Linked DNA regions of Prochlorococcus marinus CUG1417. Each later gene encodes a partner of the first gene's protein in a complex. Links are inferred from orthologs where the notes say so. Each region holds a gene or a part of one and is shown in the gene's direction. Other genes may lie near its edges. The genes, in order: rpmJ and rplI.

Region 1 (8,302 bases):
TCAGCAATTTGAGGATCGTTCAAATGAGAATTCATAGGAGGTATAACAATGCTTAGTCCAAAACGTACTAAATTCCGCAAACAACATAGAGGCAGAATGAGGGGTGTAGCCTCAAAAGGTAATACTATTGCATTCGGTCAATTTGCACTCCAAGCTCAAGACTGTGGCTGGGTAACTGCACGTCAGATTGAAGCAAGCAGAAGAGCTATGACCAGATATATCAAACGTGGCGGTCAAATCTGGATAAGAATATTTCCTGATAAACCCGTAACCATGAGACCTGCCGAAACCAGAATGGGTTCTGGTAAAGGTAATCCAGAGTTTTGGGTCGCAGTTGTAAAACCGGGAAGAATACTTTTTGAAATGGGTGGTGAGGATATTACTGAGGAAACTGCAAAGGAAGCTATGCGACTGGCTCAATACAAACTTCCTGTAAAAACTAAATTTATCTCTATTGATAAAAGTCTAGAAAATAACTCCCAAGAAAATACAAAAAATAGCAAAAAATCTCAAGAGGAGGTTAAACAATGAAAAACTCAGAGTCACTTAAGGAATTTAAAAAATTAAATTCTGAACAAATTACTGAAAAGATTGACCAATTACGAAAAGATCTTTTTGACTTGAGATTCAAGCAAGCTACAAGACAGCTCAATGAAACTCATAAATTTAAAATCATCAAGAAACAAGTTGCGCAATTACTCACTCTCAGTAAGAGTCAATCTGCTTCTAAAACTACTTCTGATTAATTATTAGTTATGGCACTTAAAGAAAGAATTGGTACTGTTGTCAGCGACAAAATGGATAAAACAGTTGTTGTTGCTGTTATTAACAGATATCCGCACCCCACTTATAAAAAAATTGTAAGTAGAACTACACGATATAAGGCGCATGATCCAGAAAATACATGCGTTTTAGGTGATCGAGTTAAAATAAGAGAAACTAGACCGCTTAGTGCTCATAAAAGATGGGCAATTGAAGAGATTCTCAATAAAACAGGTCAGGCTAAGGAGGTTAAAAAATGATTCAACAAGAAACTTATTTAACAGTTGCCGATAATAGCGGAGCGAAAAGACTCCAATGTATTAGGGTTTTAGGTTCTAATAGAAGGTATGCACATGTCGGGGATGTAATTGTAGCAACTGTTAAAGATGCTCTTCCGAATATGGGAGTAAAGAAATCTGAAGTTGTGAAAGCCGTCATCGTCAGAACAAAAGCTACATTAAGAAGAAATACTGGTAATTCAATCAGATTTGATGATAATGCTGCTGTTTTGATTAATGAGGATAAGAATCCAAAAGGTACTAGAGTTTTTGGTCCTGTAGCCAGAGAACTGCGGGATAAAAATTATACAAAAATTGTTTCTCTTGCTCCGGAGGTGATTTAAATGTTGGATTCATTAAAACAAAAGAAGAATTTCCAAAGAATAAAAATGAGAATCAAAACTGGAGATTTAGTAAAAGTAATTAATGGCAAGGAAAAGGGCAAAACTGGAGAGGTTTTAAAAACTATCCCTCTTGAAAATAGAGTAGTAGTTAAGGGAATTAACCTTAGGACTAAACATGTAAAACCAACTCAGGAAGGGGAAACTGGAAGAATACTTACAGAGGAGGCATCTTTACATGCATCAAATGTAATGTTCTTCTCAAAGGAAAAAAATCTTACAAGTAAGATTGAATATTTTATTGATAAAGAGGGAGTTAAGAAAAGAAGACTGAAGAAAACTGGTGAAGTAATTGATTAATTTTTCATCAGAAACCAGATTTAAACTTTTTCTAATTTATCAATTCTGACAAAGACCAGAATTAACAAAAAATTATGACTCTAAAAAATCGCTACAAAGAATCAATTAGACCAAAACTTTTAAAAGACCTTGGTCTTAAAAATATTCATCAAGTACCTAAAGTTGTCAAAGTCAACGTTAACAGAGGTCTTGGTGAGGCAGCTTCAAATTCAAAAGCTCTAGAGGCTTCCTTGAATGAAATGGCAACAATTACAGGGCAAAAGGCACTAGTAACTAGGGCCAAAAAAGCTATCGCGGGTTTTAAAATTCGTGAGGGTATGCCAATTGGTTGTACTGTAACTTTGAGAGGTGACAGGATGTATTCCTTCTTAGAGAGATTTATAAATCTAGCTTTACCAAGAATAAGAGACTTTAGAGGAGTTAATCCAAAAAGTTTTGATGGGAGAGGGAATTACACTGTTGGAGTGAAAGAGCAATTAATTTTTCCTGAAATCTCTTTTGATAAAATAGATTCAATAAGAGGTATGGATATAACTATTGTCACTAGTGCGAGATCAGATCAAGAGGGTAAAGCTCTCTTGCAAGAGTTAGGAATGCCTTTTAGTAAGAATTAAATTAAAACCATGTCAAATCACGATCCTATTTCAGATATGCTTACTCGAATTAGAAATGCGAGTCAAAAAAAGCATACAACCACATCAATCCCAAGTTCAAAAATGTCCCTAAGTATTGCAAAAGTACTTCAAAAAGAGGGTTTCATTTCTGACATTAATGAAGAAGGTGAAGGCTATCAGTCACAAATAATACTTGGTCTAAAATATAGTGGCAAGAATAAATTCCCTACTATTCGATCCATGCAAAGAGTTAGTAAACCTGGCTTGAGAATTTATAAAAATACAAGAGCTTTACCAAAAGTACTAGGAGGTCTTGGAGTTGCTATTATATCTACTTCTAAAGGTGTCATGAGTGATCGCGATGCTAGGAAGCAAGGTATAGGTGGTGAAGTACTTTGCTATGTTTATTAAGGAGGATTAATCATGTCAAGAATTGGAAAAACACCAGTACTAATACCAGATAAAGTATCTGTTGATTTTGATGGATTAACAGTTACAGTTAAAGGCCCTAAGGGTGAGTTAAAACGTAAGATGCCAGAAGGAGTTAGTTTTGATAAAAAAGATAATACTGTTGTCGTAAGTCCTACCACTACCAAAATATTCTCAAGGCAAAGACATGGTTTATGTAGAGCTTTAATTGCAAATATGGTTGAAGGGGTTAGTCAAGGTTTTTCAAAAAAACTTGAAATTGTAGGAGTTGGATCGAGAGCACAAGTAAAAGGTAAAAATCTAGTTGTTAGTGCAGGATATAGTCATCCTATAGAAATGATCCCCCCTGATGGTATAACATACAAGGTTGAGAGTAATACAAACGTTACTGTATCTGGAATTGATAAGGAAATTGTTGGTAATGAAGCAGCAAAAATCAGATCAATTAGACCTCCAGAACCATATAAAGGTAAAGGGATTAAATATCATGATGAGAGAATTCTCAGAAAAGCTGGTAAATCTGGCAAAAAATAATTCCAATTAAAAAAATGACCAAACTTTCCAGGAAATCACAAACCAAAAAAAGACATAGAAGATTAAGGAGATTCTTAATTGGAGATGCAACTCGTCCAAGATTGTCTGTTTTTCGCTCTAATAATCATATTTATGCTCAGGTTATAGATGATAGCGCTCAAACAACTATTTGCTCAGCTTCAACTGTTGATAAAGAACTAAGAGAAAAATCTGAGAAGTTACCCTCTGATTGTAATTCTTCTTCCATTGTTGGAAAATTATTAGCAAAGAGAGCGATAAAAAAAGGTATTAAGCAAGTGATTTTTGACCGTGGAGGTAATTTATATCACGGTAGAGTAAAGGCGCTTGCAGATGCTGCTCGTGAAGCTGGCCTAGAATTCTAACTCTTAATTTTTTACTATGACTGACACTCCAACAAAACAAGAAATTCAATCCAATAACGATAATGTTCCTGGAGCTACTCCCGTAGAACAAAAAAAGAATAATCGGAATGATCGAAAAAGAAATAGAAGAGGTGATTCAAAAAATCTAGAGAGAGATTCTGATTGGCAAGAAAGGGTTGTTCAGATTCGACGCGTCTCTAAAACTGTTAAGGGTGGAAAAAAAATGAGTTTTAGAGCAATTGTTGTTGTTGGTAATGAGAAAGGTCAAGTTGGAGTTGGAGTTGGTAAAGCAGGAGATGTCATTGGTGCGGTAAGAAAGGGTGTTTCAGACGGTAAAAAGAATCTTGTAAGGGTTCCCTTAACTCCAAATAATTCAATACCGACTTTATCTAAAGGTCGAGATGGTGCTGCTAATGTACTAATTAGACCAGCTGCACCAGGTACCGGTGTAATTGCTGGTGGTTCAATAAGAACTGTTTTAGAATTAGCAGGTATAAAAAATGTCTTAGCAAAAAGATTGGGTAGTAAAACACCATTGAATAATGCAAGAGCTGCTATGGTGGCTCTCTCTCAGTTAAGAACACACAAATCTGCCTCAAGGGAAAGAGGCATCTCACTTGAACAGCTCTATTCTTAAAACTATGACTTCAACATTAAATACACTTAAATCAAACTCTGGCTCGAGAAAGAAAAAGTTAAGAAAGGGTAGAGGTATTGCAGCCGGCCAGGGTGCTTCATGTGGTTTTGGAATGAGAGGACAAAAGTCACGTTCAGGAAGACCCACACGTCCAGGTTTTGAAGGAGGCCAAATGCCTCTATATAGAAGAGTTCCAAAATTAAAGCACTTTGAAATAATTAATCAAAAGAACTTTTCCATAATTAATTTAGAAAAATTAAATGATTTCAAAGATAACGATATTGTTAACCTAGATTCACTAGTTAAGAAAGGATTGATCTTCAAGCCTAAATTCCCTTTAAAAATACTTGGTAACGGAAAACTCAATGTGAAGTTAAAAGTTCAAGCTCATGCATTTACAAAAGTTGCAAAACAAAAAATTGAGGATGCAGGTGGATCCTGCGAGCTTATAAATAATAAATAAATTTACTAAAAATTTAGGTAAGCTTCAAAAATGTTTGTCAACAAAAGTAGAAATCCCAGCGCTTCTGAAATACTTTCCCAATTATTTTTAAATAAAGAATTAAGAAGTAGAGTTTTAACCACTTTAGGTCTACTTCTTTTAGTCAGACTAGGTATTTATATCCCTATGCCTGGTATTGATAGGGTTGCTTTTAAAAGTTTTATAGACCAAGGTGGCCAATTAATAGGTTTTTTAGATATTTTTACTGGCGGCGGAATTTCAACTCTAGGAATATTTGCATTGGGTATACTCCCTTTTATCAACGCATCAATTATTATTCAGCTTCTTACAGCTTCTTTGCCTGTTCTAGAAGATTTACAAAAAAATGAGGGTGAAGCAGGGAGAAGGAAAATTGCTCAAATCACTAGATATGTTTCTTTAGGATGGGGTTTTTTGCAGAGTATTATTTTTTCTTTAATCCTTAGACAATATGCAATCCAAGGCATAAGTGAAACTACATTTGTCTTGCAAACCTCAATAGCCTTAGTAACTGGCTCAATGTTAGTAATGTGGTTTAGTGAAATTATTACAGAGAAAGGTATAGGACAAGGAGCTTCATTGGTAATATTTTTGAATATTGTTTCGACTTTGCCAAAGGCTTTAAGTTCAACTATTGAAAAAGCTCAAACTGGAGATAGAGGAGATGTTTTGGGTATAGCAGTTTTACTTGGAGTCTTTTTACTAACAATTGTTGGGATAATTTTTGTCCAAGAGGGAGCGAGAAGAATTCCTATTGTTAGTGCAAAAAGACAAATAGGTAATTCAACATTACTTCCAACAAGGCAAAGTTATTTACCTTTAAAGTTAAATGCTGGAGGAGTTATGCCGATTATTTTCGCATCTGCCTTAATTTTTTTACCCATAACTATTGCAAATGTAACTGGTAATCCAGTTTTAATAAAATTAGCTAGTAGTTTAAATCCTGGATCTTCAAATCCATGGCCATATGCTCTTACATTTTTTGCCTTAATTTTGGGATTCTCCTTTTTTTATGCATCTCTTACAATTAATCCAATTGACGTAGCATCAAATTTAAAGAAGGGAGGAGTAGCAATCCCTGGGGTTAGACCTGGAACTAAAACTGCAAACTACTTATCAGGCATTCAAAATAGGTTGACATTATTAGGAGGATTATTTCTTGGATCAGTAGCTATTATTCCAGCTGCAGTTGAAAGAGCGACGAATGTCCAGACTTTTCAAGGTTTAGGGGCAACTTCGTTACTTATTCTTGTTGGTGTTGCTATTGACACTGCCAAGCAAATCCAAACTTATGTTATTTCTCAAAGGTATGAGGGACTGATTAACAATTAATGAAAAAACATTTACTATTTTTGGGCGCACCAGGCGCTGGCAAAGGGACTCAGGCTGAATTACTAAGTAAAACTTATTCTTATTTGCACCTTTCTACAGGTGAATTATTAAGAAAAGAAATCGAAATGAATACTAGTCTAGGTAGTGAGGTAAAAGATGTTATTAACCGTGGAGAACTTGTAAGTGACGAACTTGTATTAAAAATTGTGAGGCAAAATTTAGATAAGGATAATAAAGGTTGGATTTTAGATGGCTATCCTAGAAATTTATCGCAAGCAAATTCATTGAATGAGGTATTGCTTGAAATCAATCAACCTTTAGAAATGGTTTTTTACTTGGATATTCCCGAGGAAGTTCTAATTAAGCGATTACTTTTAAGAGGAAGAAGAGATGATACTGAAGAGACGATTAGAACAAGAGTTAAAATTTATAAAAAGACTACAGAACCATTGATAAAATATTTTAAAGATCTTTCATTGCTAGAATATATTGATGCAGATAGAGATTTAAAAATCATTTCCTCTGATATCAAACAAAAAATGGCTATATGATGATGTAGAATATAAAATTAATGTTTTATTTTAAAACCACCTATGAAGGTCAGATCTTCAGTCAAAAAAATTAGTCCTGACGATCAGATCGTGAGGAGAAGAGGTAAAATCTATGTTATTAACAAGAAAAGACCTCGCAATAAACAGCGTCAGGGTTAAATTCAAAGCCCTTTAATTCAAACTTTACTTACTCAAAACACGTGGCCAGGATTGCAGGAATTGACATACCTCGCGAAAAGCGAGTTGAAATTGCACTTACATACGTCTATGGAATTGGTTTAACTAGATCAAAGCTAATTCTTGCTAGCACAGGTGTAAACCCAGATATTCGGGTCAAAGATCTTTCAGACTCTGATGTGCAAAAACTTAGAGGTGCTACGGAGGAATTCACTTTAGAAGGTGATTTGCGAAGAAAAGAGGGAATGGCTTTAAAACGTTTACAAGATATTGGTTGCGTGAGAGGCAGAAGACATCGAATGAGTCTTCCTGTAAGGGGCCAAAGAACTAGAACTAATGCAAGAACAAGAAGGGGTTCAAGAAAAACAGTTGCTGGAAGGAAAAAATAATTAATTAAATCTATCAACTAATTCCAGTATTAAATTAAATCATCATGGCAGCTACAGCAAAAAAAACAGGTTCTAAGAAATCTAAACGAAATGTACCTAATGGTGTTGTACATATTCAAAGCACATTTAATAATACTATTGTTTCGATTACTGATACTTCTGGGCAAGTAATTTCCTGGTCTTCTGCAGGAGCAAGCGGTTTTAAAGGCGCTCGAAAAGGTACTCCATTTGCTGCTCAAACAGCAGCTGAAGCGGCAGCTAGAAGAGCACTTGATCAAGGTATGAGACAAATAGAAGTATTAGTTAGAGGACCAGGATCAGGTAGGGAAACGGCCATAAGAGCTTTACAAGTGGCCGGTTTAGAAATAACTCTAATAAGAGATGTTACTCCATTACCTCATAATGGATGTAGAAGACCTAAACGGAGACGCGTTTAAGTCTTAACCATTCTCTAACCCCCCCCCACAAAAACTTTTAACCTTATTTTTTTCCGTGTTGCAATACCAGATTGAAAGAATCGACCATCAAATAGCAGATGATCGCTCCCAAACAGGAACTTTTTTAATTGGCCCTTTAGAAAGAGGGCAAGCTACAACTTTGGGTAATTCACTTAGAAGAGTCCTTATGGGCGGACTCGAAGGAAGTGCAGTTACTGCAGTTAGGATAGCAGGAATTAACCATGAATATGCAACTATTCCTGGAGTTAGAGAAGACGTATTAGATATTCTTCTCAATTGTAAGCAGCTTTCAATTAATAGTACTAACCCAGAGATTGAAATCGGCAGGTTGGTAGCAAGCGGACCAATGGAGGTAAAGGCAAATGATATACAATTCTCATCTCAAGTAGAAATTGTTGATGGAGAAAAGCCAATCGCAACTATTCAGGAAGGTCATAACTTAGAATTAGAAATCCATGTTGAAAGAGGTGTGGGCTATAGACCCGTTGATCGTAAGAATGAAGAGACAACTGCTATTGATTTACTTCAAATAGATGCAGTATTTATGCCAGTGAAAAGAGTCAATTTTACAATTGA
Region 2 (8,400 bases), 130 kb from region 1 along the record:
GGTTTTGCTCTGGTTTGTAGAACATTAAAAGTATGATCAAAAACATTTGACTCCACTAAGTACACTTTTGAAGATTTATTTTTTCTTGCGGAAAAACTCATGGCCATTGCTTCTGCTGCAGCAGTACCCTCATCCAACAAAGATGCATTGGCCACAGGGAATCCTGTTAGTTCACAAACAATAGTCTGAAAATTAAATAGAGCTTCTAATCTTCCTTGTGCAATTTCTGCTTGATATGGAGTATAAGACGTGTACCACCTTGGATTTTCAAGAACATGTCTTTGGATTACTTTAGGCATATGATTGTCATAATAACCAAGGCCTATAAGTGATCTCATTTTAGTATTTTTATTCGCAATCTCTTCTAATTCGTTTAAAGCCTCAATTTCCGAACAACCTTGGGGCAATATTTCTGAAGATTTATCTTTAAGCTGAATATCTTCAGGAATAACTAGATTTATAAATTGATCAATATTATTTAAACCAAGCTTGTTCAGCATAATTCTTTCATCATTATCTCCTAGCCCAAGATGCCTATCTATAAACGAATCAGACCCAAATTTGGATGTCATATTGAATTATTTTTCTTTAAAATAGCTCTTTTTAAAAAGTTTGGCTTATTTTGGTACAACCTTTGATTGATATTCCTCAGAAGTCATCAAATCAGCAATTGATGCTTTTGATTCTGGTTTCAAAATGACTAACCAACCGTCTCCAATCGGATCATTCTGTAAAAGCTCAGGGTTCTCAATAACACTTTCATTTACAGATACTATTTCCCCTGAAAAAGGCAGATAGACTTCCTCTACGGCCTTAACTGATTCTATTGTTCCAAAAGTCTCGCCTTTCTCTAAAGTCACCCCTTCATCAGCTAATTCAACAAAAACAATATCTCCTAATTGATCTATAGCGAATTCACTAACTCCAATTTTTAATAATCCATTTTCTTCCAAGACATATTCATGAGTGTCAGCATAGTTGAGGTTGTCTGGAAACTTGTAAGACATAACTAAGTAGATAAAGGAAGTAGAGAATCCTTTGAAATTAATTTTTCCTCTAATAATTCAGATAATAATCGAATTAATGCAATTTTGATGTGAGCTATGTGAGAACCACCTTGAACAAAAATATTGTAAGGATCTCTTAGAGGGGCATCAGCAGAAAATTCACTTGTACTACCTTCAATAAAGGTGCCTCCTGCCATTAATAATTTTGAATCATATCCATCCATTGATGATGGGACAACATTCAGAAAAGAATCTACTGGTGAAGAATTTTGAAAAGATTGACAAACTTTTTGTACCAAATCAGGATTATTCAATCTTACTGACTGAATAAGATCAGATCTATAAGTAGCTGGCTCTGGTAAAACCTTGAATCCCAAATTTTTAAAGACTGCTGCAACCATATCAGCACCTTTTAGTGATTCGTGAACAATTTGTGGTGCTAAAAACAAACCCTGCAAAATTAATCTTCCTAGTCCAAAATTTATTCCTCCAGAAGAACCAATGCCTGGTGAGGTTAATCTAGAGCATGCCATCTCAACCAACTCTGCATCTCCTGCAACGTAGCCACCAGTTGGAACGATTGTTCCTCCCAAATTTTTAATCAGAGATCCAGCAATTATATTTGCCCCTTTAGAAATTGGTTCACTATCTTCAACAAGCTCCCCATAACAGTTATCAACAAAACATATACAATTTGGATCAAGAGAATGAATAAAACTACAAATTTTCTCTATCTGATGATTCGTAAGAGACTTTCTCCAACTATATCCACAACTTTTTTGTATAAATACTAATTTGCATGAATTTTCTTCAAAAGAATGAACAATTTTTTCTTCAAAAGTATCAAAATTATCGCAAATATTTATTTGCTTATATTCAATATCAAAATCTTTAAGTGAGCCTTTTCCTCCTCCCCTTATTCCTATGACTTCTTCTAAAGTGTCATATGGTTGTCCAGTAAGAGATAACATTACATCTCCAGGTCGAAGAATTCCAAATAAGACAGAACTTATTGCATGCGTTCCACTTACAAATTGCATCCTCACAGCAGCCTTTTCAGCAAGAAACAATCTTGCAAAAACCGCATCAATTTTTTCTCTAGATATATCATTATGACCACTACCAGAAGATTGATTGAAATGACTAGTAGAAACTTTTTCTTCCTTATAAATTGTCAAAATATTTTCTAATTTCTGGAAAACCTGATTAGACCTTGCTTGGAAAACATTACTTAAACTCTCTTCGACAGAAAAAACAGCGTTTTCAGCCAATTTTAAGTTATTGTCTAAAGTCATTTATTATGAAAATTCATCTTATTTTTGAGAAGCTAAATTTCTTAATTCTGCGAGGAAAGCATTAGGTCCTCTACCCTGAAAATAAGAAAGTTTTTTTGAAGCCTCATATAAATCAAGAAGTTCTCCATCTAATTCTTCTGCCGTATAATCTCTAATTCCTGCAATTACCTCAGCAAAACGTTCTCTACGGGCAGATTTATTAACAGCATAGGCTTCCATTACCTGCATTTTACATGATCTCCAAGCCTTATTCTGACAAAAATGCACTGAAAGAGCATCACTTAAAGCAGAAGCTTCTTCATCTTCAATGTACCAGTCAAAAGATGAAGGTAGAGGTTTTAATCCTGAAAATATCTCGAATAACTCCCCGGCCGACAATGGATTACCAGAATCATTTTGTAGGGGTAATGCAGACTCTTCCAAAGATTTCCATAACTCTGGGTAATCACTTTCAAAACGATCCCTGATATTTTCAATACCTTGATCAAGAATCGTATTAACTTGAGCTAGAGCAAGAAAAACTTCAGGACCTGGCGAAGATAACTTCCCATTCCTGAGATTAGAAATTTGCGAATTATGAACTTTACCTAAATCAAGAACTTCTGAAAGTAATGGTAATACTCTGTGAGACCAACCATTTCTTTCATGCCAGAGGTGTATCAAATGAGCCATAGCCCTTCGACCTCTAGATAATTTATCGCGATATCCGAGACTCACAGATAATTAAACTTATCAATAGTATAGTATGATAATATTACATATCGGTAATTTTGAAAATAGTATTTCAATATCATGAATTCAGTAATTTTCCAAGAAACAGCAAAATTAAAAAAACCTGTTCCAGCTGAAAAAGTTATAGAACTCTCAGAGAAATTACTAGAACCTTCCAGTCATTCAAAAAGATATCCTCCAAGACTACATAAAACGTGGGGAACAATAGTTTTTATGATTGCAATTCATATTCTTTCTCTTGTCGCTATACAACCAAAATTCTGGAGTCTCCCTGCAGTCACTTCATTATTATTTTTTTACTGGGTAACTGCTTGTTTAGGAGTTACCCTTGGATATCACAGATTGTTATCACACAGATCGTTCATTGTACCAAGATGGTTAGAAAGATTTTTTGCTACCTGTGGAGCCATAAGTTGCCAGCATGGACCAATAGATTGGGTAGGTTTACATAGACATCACCACTCTTTTTCAGACACTGAAGTAGATCATCACAATAGTAAAAAAGGGTTTTGGTGGAGTCATATGGGTTGGATGTTTAAAGACGTAGAAGCACTAAAAGCTGTTCCAAAACTAAGTGCTGATTTAATCAAGGATCCATATTATAGATTTTTAAATAAATATTTTTTATTCTTACAAATTCCTATTGGGCTTTCATTATACGCAATAGGTCAAAAATTAGGAGTTGGAGGATGGGCTCTAGTCCTTTGGGGAATTCCATTAAGGCTTGTGGTTGTTTATCACGTAACATGGCTAGTCAACTCCGCGACACATTGTTGGGGTAAAGCACCTTTTGAAAGCGGTGATTCATCTAAAAACAATGCATGGGTTGCTGCATTAACATTTGGAGAAGGTTGGCATAATAACCATCATGCATTTCCCAATTCGGCAAAACAAGGATTATTTAAAGGACAGATAGACATAACATGGGAACATATTAAGATTCTTGCGAAATTTGGTTTTGCAAAAAAAGTAAAGTTACCCTCCAGGTCGTATTATTAACTATATTGTTCAATATTTTCATGGCTAAAAGAGTACAAGTCGCATTAACTGAATCAATCGCATCACTAGGTAAAGAAGGAGATCTAGTTGATGTAGCACCAGGATACGCAAGAAATTTTCTATTACCTTATGGCAAGGCAATGAATGTAACACCAGCAGTACTTAAACAAATTGAAAGGAAAAAAGAAAAAGAAAAAATCGCTGCTGATAAATTAAAGCAAGAAGCTTTAGATTTCCAAACTGCATTATCTACAATAGGAAGGTTCACTATCAAAAAACAGGTTGGAGAAGATGGAGTCCTTTTTGGAACGGTTACCAATGGGGATGTTGCCGAAGCGATAGAAGCGGCAACTAAAAAAGAAATTGATAGGAGAAACATCACAGTTCCTGATATTCATAATTTAGGTTCCTTTACTGCAAAAATAAAATTACATCCAGAAGTAAATGCAGAAGTAAATATTGAAGTAACAAGTTAATTAATTTGTTGCAATATTTTGAAAAGTAGCCAGAGTATATATCTAAGCAATTAAAGATATGGTTTCAGTACCTTTTCCAAATAATGGGCAAAATAAAAATTTTAAAAAGGATTTTAATAGTGAAAACTCTGGATTAGTACCTCCTCAAAACGTTCAAGCAGAGGAAGCTGTTCTTGGGGGCATACTTCTTGATCCAGATGCGATCGGAAGAATTGCAGACTTAATTAAACCTGAAGCTTTTTATATAAATGCCCATCAAGAGATTTATAGAACAGCATTAATGTTGCATACCCAGGGTAAACCAACTGATTTAACGTCAATGAGTGCTTGGTTAGCAGATAATGGATCACTAGAAAAAATTGGAGGAAACAGCAAACTGGTAGAACTAGTTGAAAATGTTTCCTCTACAGCCTCCATAGAACAAGTTGCTAATTTAATTAACGATAAATTCATGAGAAGGCAACTTATCAGATCTGGGAATGAAGTGGTTCAACTAGGTTTTGATCAAACTCAAGATACTAATGAAGTTCTAGATAAAGCAGAGCAAAAAATATTTGAAATCAGCCAAGAAAAACCTTCAAAAGGCCTGACTCAAGCAGCTGAAATCCTTACAAGTACTTTCAATGAAATAGAGTCAAGATCATTAGGTACTTCAGTAGCTGGTATACCAGTAAATTTCTATGACCTTGATGCGATGACTCAAGGTTTTCAAAGAAGTGATTTAATAATTGTTGCTGGAAGACCTTCAATGGGTAAAACTTCAATAGTTCTTAATCTGGCAAAAAATGTTGCACAATCGCAAGATTTACCTGTGTGTGTTTTTAGCCTTGAAATGAGTAAAGAACAATTGACATATAGATTGCTCTCTATGGAAGTTGGAATCGAGAGTGGCAGGCTAAGAACAGGCAGATTACAGCAAGATGAATGGCCATTGCTCGGAGAAGGTATCAATTCATTAGGTCAATTACCAATTTTTATAGATGACAAGCCTAACTTAAGTGTTTTAGAGATGAGATCTCTCTGCAGAAGATTAATAGCTGAACAAAAAAAAGAACTTGGATTAATTGTGATTGATTACCTCCAGTTAATGGAAGGATCAACCCCTGATAACAGAGTGCAAGAACTTTCACGAATAACAAGAGGTCTTAAAAGCATGGCCAGAGAATTAAAAGTACCAGTAGTAGCTTTATCTCAGCTTAGTAGAGGAGTAGAATCTAGAACAAATAAAAGGCCAATGTTAAGCGATTTAAGAGAATCGGGATCTATTGAACAAGACGCAGATTTAGTATTAATGATTTATAGAGACGAATACTATAATCCAGAGACTGAAGATAGAGGAATTACAGAAATCATTGTCACTAAACATAGAAATGGACCCGTAGGAACTGTTAAATTATTATTTGAACCTCAATTTACGAGATTTAGGAATTTAGCTAATTAAATCGATCCTAAAATGCAAGATCATCACTCAACAAATGAATCTTTTGATGTCATCGTTATTGGTGGAGGTCATGCAGGATGCGAAGCCGCTATAACAACAGCAAAATTAGGATTTTCTACAGCCTTATTTACAATCAATTTAGATAGGATTGCCTGGCAACCATGCAACCCTGCTGTTGGCGGCCCGGCAAAAAGTCAGTTGGTACATGAAGTTGATGCATTAGGTGGAATTATTGGTAAATTAGCTGATAAGACAGCTATACAAAAAAGAATATTAAATGCGAGTAGAGGTCCTGCTGTATGGGCATTAAGAGCTCAGACAGATAAAAGAGAATACTCAAAAAAGATGATAGAAATACTACAAAATACAGATAATTTATCATTAAAAGAAGCAATGATTACTGAACTAGATATCGGAAAAACTGAAGAAATTGGATTAAACTCAAAAAAAATCGTCAAAAAAAGAATAAAGGGTGTAAAGACTTTCTTTGGTAGTTATTATTCAGCAAGATCAGTAATCATTACAGCTGGTACGTTCTTAGAAGGAAGAATATGGATAGGAAATAAATCAATGTCAGCTGGTAGATCGGGCGAACAAGCAGCAAAAGGTCTCACTCAAAATTTGCACGAAATTGGTATCAAAACAGAACGTTTAAAAACAGGGACTCCAGCAAGAGTTGATAAAAGAAGTATCGTTTTTGATGAATTAGATATTCAACCAAGTACTGCAGCAGATAAATATTTTTCGTTTGATCCAGATATCAAAAATAATATGCCCCAAGTTAGTTGTCATATCACTAGAACAACTCCCAAAACACATCAACTAATTCGAGACAATTTACATTTAACTCCCATTTACGGCGGTTTTATTGATAGTAAGGGGCCAAGATATTGTCCATCAATTGAAGATAAAATCGTTAAATTTGCTGATAAAGAATCACATCAAATTTTCTTAGAACCAGAAGGAATTAATACCCCTGAAATATATGTTCAAGGATTCTCTACAGGTTTACCTGAAAATATTCAATTAGAACTTCTAAGAACCTTACCTGGATTAAATGAATGTAAAATGTTGCGACCAGCTTATGCTGTCGAGTATGACTATATACCTGCAACACAACTCCAAACATCACTCGAAACCAAAGAAATTGAATATTTATTTAGCGCTGGACAAATTAATGGAACTACTGGTTATGAAGAAGCAGCAGCACAAGGATTAGTAGCCGGAGTCAATGCGACAAGAAGACTAAACAAAAAAGATCCAATAATCTTCTCTAGAGAAAGCAGCTATATAGGCACAATGATCAATGATTTAATTACCAAAGATCTCAAAGAACCATATAGAGTTCTTACTAGTAGGAGTGAATACAGGTTGACCCTTAGAGGAGATAATGCAGATAGACGATTAACCCCACTAGGTTATGAAATAGGGCTAATTGATGACAAAAGATGGTCGGTCTATCAAGAAAAAATGAAACTCCTTGAAGAAGAGAAATTAAGATTAAAAAACACTCGTTTAAAAAACACGGATGAAATATCAGAAAAACTAGAATTAGCCACGGGATCAAAAATCAAAGGCTCAACAACTTTGAAAGAACTCTTAAAAAGACCAAACTTTCATTATTCAGATTTAATTAAATATAATTTGGCTGAAAAAAATATAGATTCTTCAATACAAGAAGGTGTTGAAATAGATATTAAATACGAGGGTTATCTTAAAAGACAAAAAAACAACATTGAACAAATAAATCGTCAAAGCTATAAATCTCTGCCTGAAGAAATAAATTATGAAAAGATAGATACATTATCTTTAGAAGCTAGAGAAAATTTGAATAAGATAAAGCCAAAAAATTTTGGTGATGCTTCAAAAATTCCGGGGGTTAGCAAAGCTGATTTAACTGCTTTACTTGTTTGGCTAAAAATAAGAGAGATAAAAAAAGATAAGACAAATATTTTTGCCGAAAAAAAGTTATCATCTTAAAAGCACTACGTCAGAGCACTGAATAATAAACTTTTTAACTCTCCAAAAATTTTATGGGAAGAAAAAGCCTCTATTTTTTTAGTGAAGAATTCACTACCAAAAATATCTGGTCCATGGAAATTAATGCTGCTTGGGGATGGAAGTCCAACTAGACATCTGCAGCTTTTAACTAATCAAGAGACAAAAATTAAATTAATTTCAATGCAATTAGATCCTCTATCCACTCAAGAAGGTCCTACAGAATTGAATCAGTTAAATGGCCCTTTAATTAGAAGACAAGTATGGATCAAAAGTAATAATAAAAACCTAGCATGGGCAGAAAGTTGGTGGAATGCAGATCAAGTGAGTGAAAATTTAAAAGCCAAAGAAGAGCCAATTTGGAAGAATTTGACACAAGACAGATCAGAATTATTTAGAGAAGTTGATCGTATTTCACTTGTCAATGCAAAATGGTTAGAAGATCAATTTTG

Evidence for each region.
Region 2: rpmJ (region 1) and rplI share a complex: the UniProt entries of both Bacillus subtilis proteins name them as parts of the 50S ribosomal subunit. The link is inferred for Prochlorococcus marinus CUG1417 from one-to-one orthologs.

The regions. Positions count from the first base shown.
Region 1 is NZ_JAAORN010000002.1:429,396-437,697, reverse strand. Bases 5,616-8,302 are described here. They hold rpmJ (50S ribosomal protein L36), read left to right. Parts: upstream 5,616-6,744; coding sequence 6,745-6,861; downstream 6,862-8,302. Other genes in these bases: HA140_RS08415 (DNA-directed RNA polymerase subunit alpha), read left to right, coding at 7,761-8,302; rpsK (30S ribosomal protein S11), read left to right, coding at 7,313-7,705; rpsM (30S ribosomal protein S13), read left to right, coding at 6,903-7,268; HA140_RS08435 (adenylate kinase), read left to right, coding at 6,151-6,702; secY (preprotein translocase subunit SecY), read left to right, coding at 5,616-6,151. Outside these bases: rpsC (30S ribosomal protein S3), read left to right, coding at 1-37; rplP (50S ribosomal protein L16), read left to right, coding at 49-531; rpmC (50S ribosomal protein L29), read left to right, coding at 528-746; rpsQ (30S ribosomal protein S17), read left to right, coding at 756-1,022; rplN (50S ribosomal protein L14), read left to right, coding at 1,019-1,384; rplX (50S ribosomal protein L24), read left to right, coding at 1,385-1,741; rplE (50S ribosomal protein L5), read left to right, coding at 1,816-2,355; rpsH (30S ribosomal protein S8), read left to right, coding at 2,365-2,766; rplF (50S ribosomal protein L6), read left to right, coding at 2,779-3,318; rplR (50S ribosomal protein L18), read left to right, coding at 3,333-3,701; rpsE (30S ribosomal protein S5), read left to right, coding at 3,718-4,338; rplO (50S ribosomal protein L15), read left to right, coding at 4,343-4,801; more of secY, read left to right, coding at 4,832-5,615.
Region 2 is NZ_JAAORN010000002.1:554,979-563,378, forward strand. What follows is about bases 2,997-5,781. They hold rplI (50S ribosomal protein L9), read left to right. Parts: upstream 2,997-4,053; coding sequence 4,054-4,509; downstream 4,510-5,781. Other genes in these bases: HA140_RS09120 (hypothetical protein), read right to left, coding at 2,997-3,019; HA140_RS09125 (acyl-CoA desaturase), read left to right, coding at 3,095-4,033; dnaB (replicative DNA helicase), read left to right, coding at 4,568-5,781. Outside these bases: gcvP (aminomethyl-transferring glycine dehydrogenase), read right to left, coding at 1-572; glycine cleavage system protein GcvH, read right to left, coding at 618-1,007; HA140_RS09115 (aminotransferase class I/II-fold pyridoxal phosphate-dependent enzyme), read right to left, coding at 1,010-2,302; more of HA140_RS09120, read right to left, coding at 2,321-2,996; more of dnaB, read left to right, coding at 5,782-5,950; tRNA uridine-5-carboxymethylaminomethyl(34) synthesis enzyme MnmG, read left to right, coding at 5,963-7,930; HA140_RS09145 (chorismate lyase), read left to right, coding at 7,979-8,400. UniProt on the Bacillus subtilis protein: Binds to the 23S rRNA.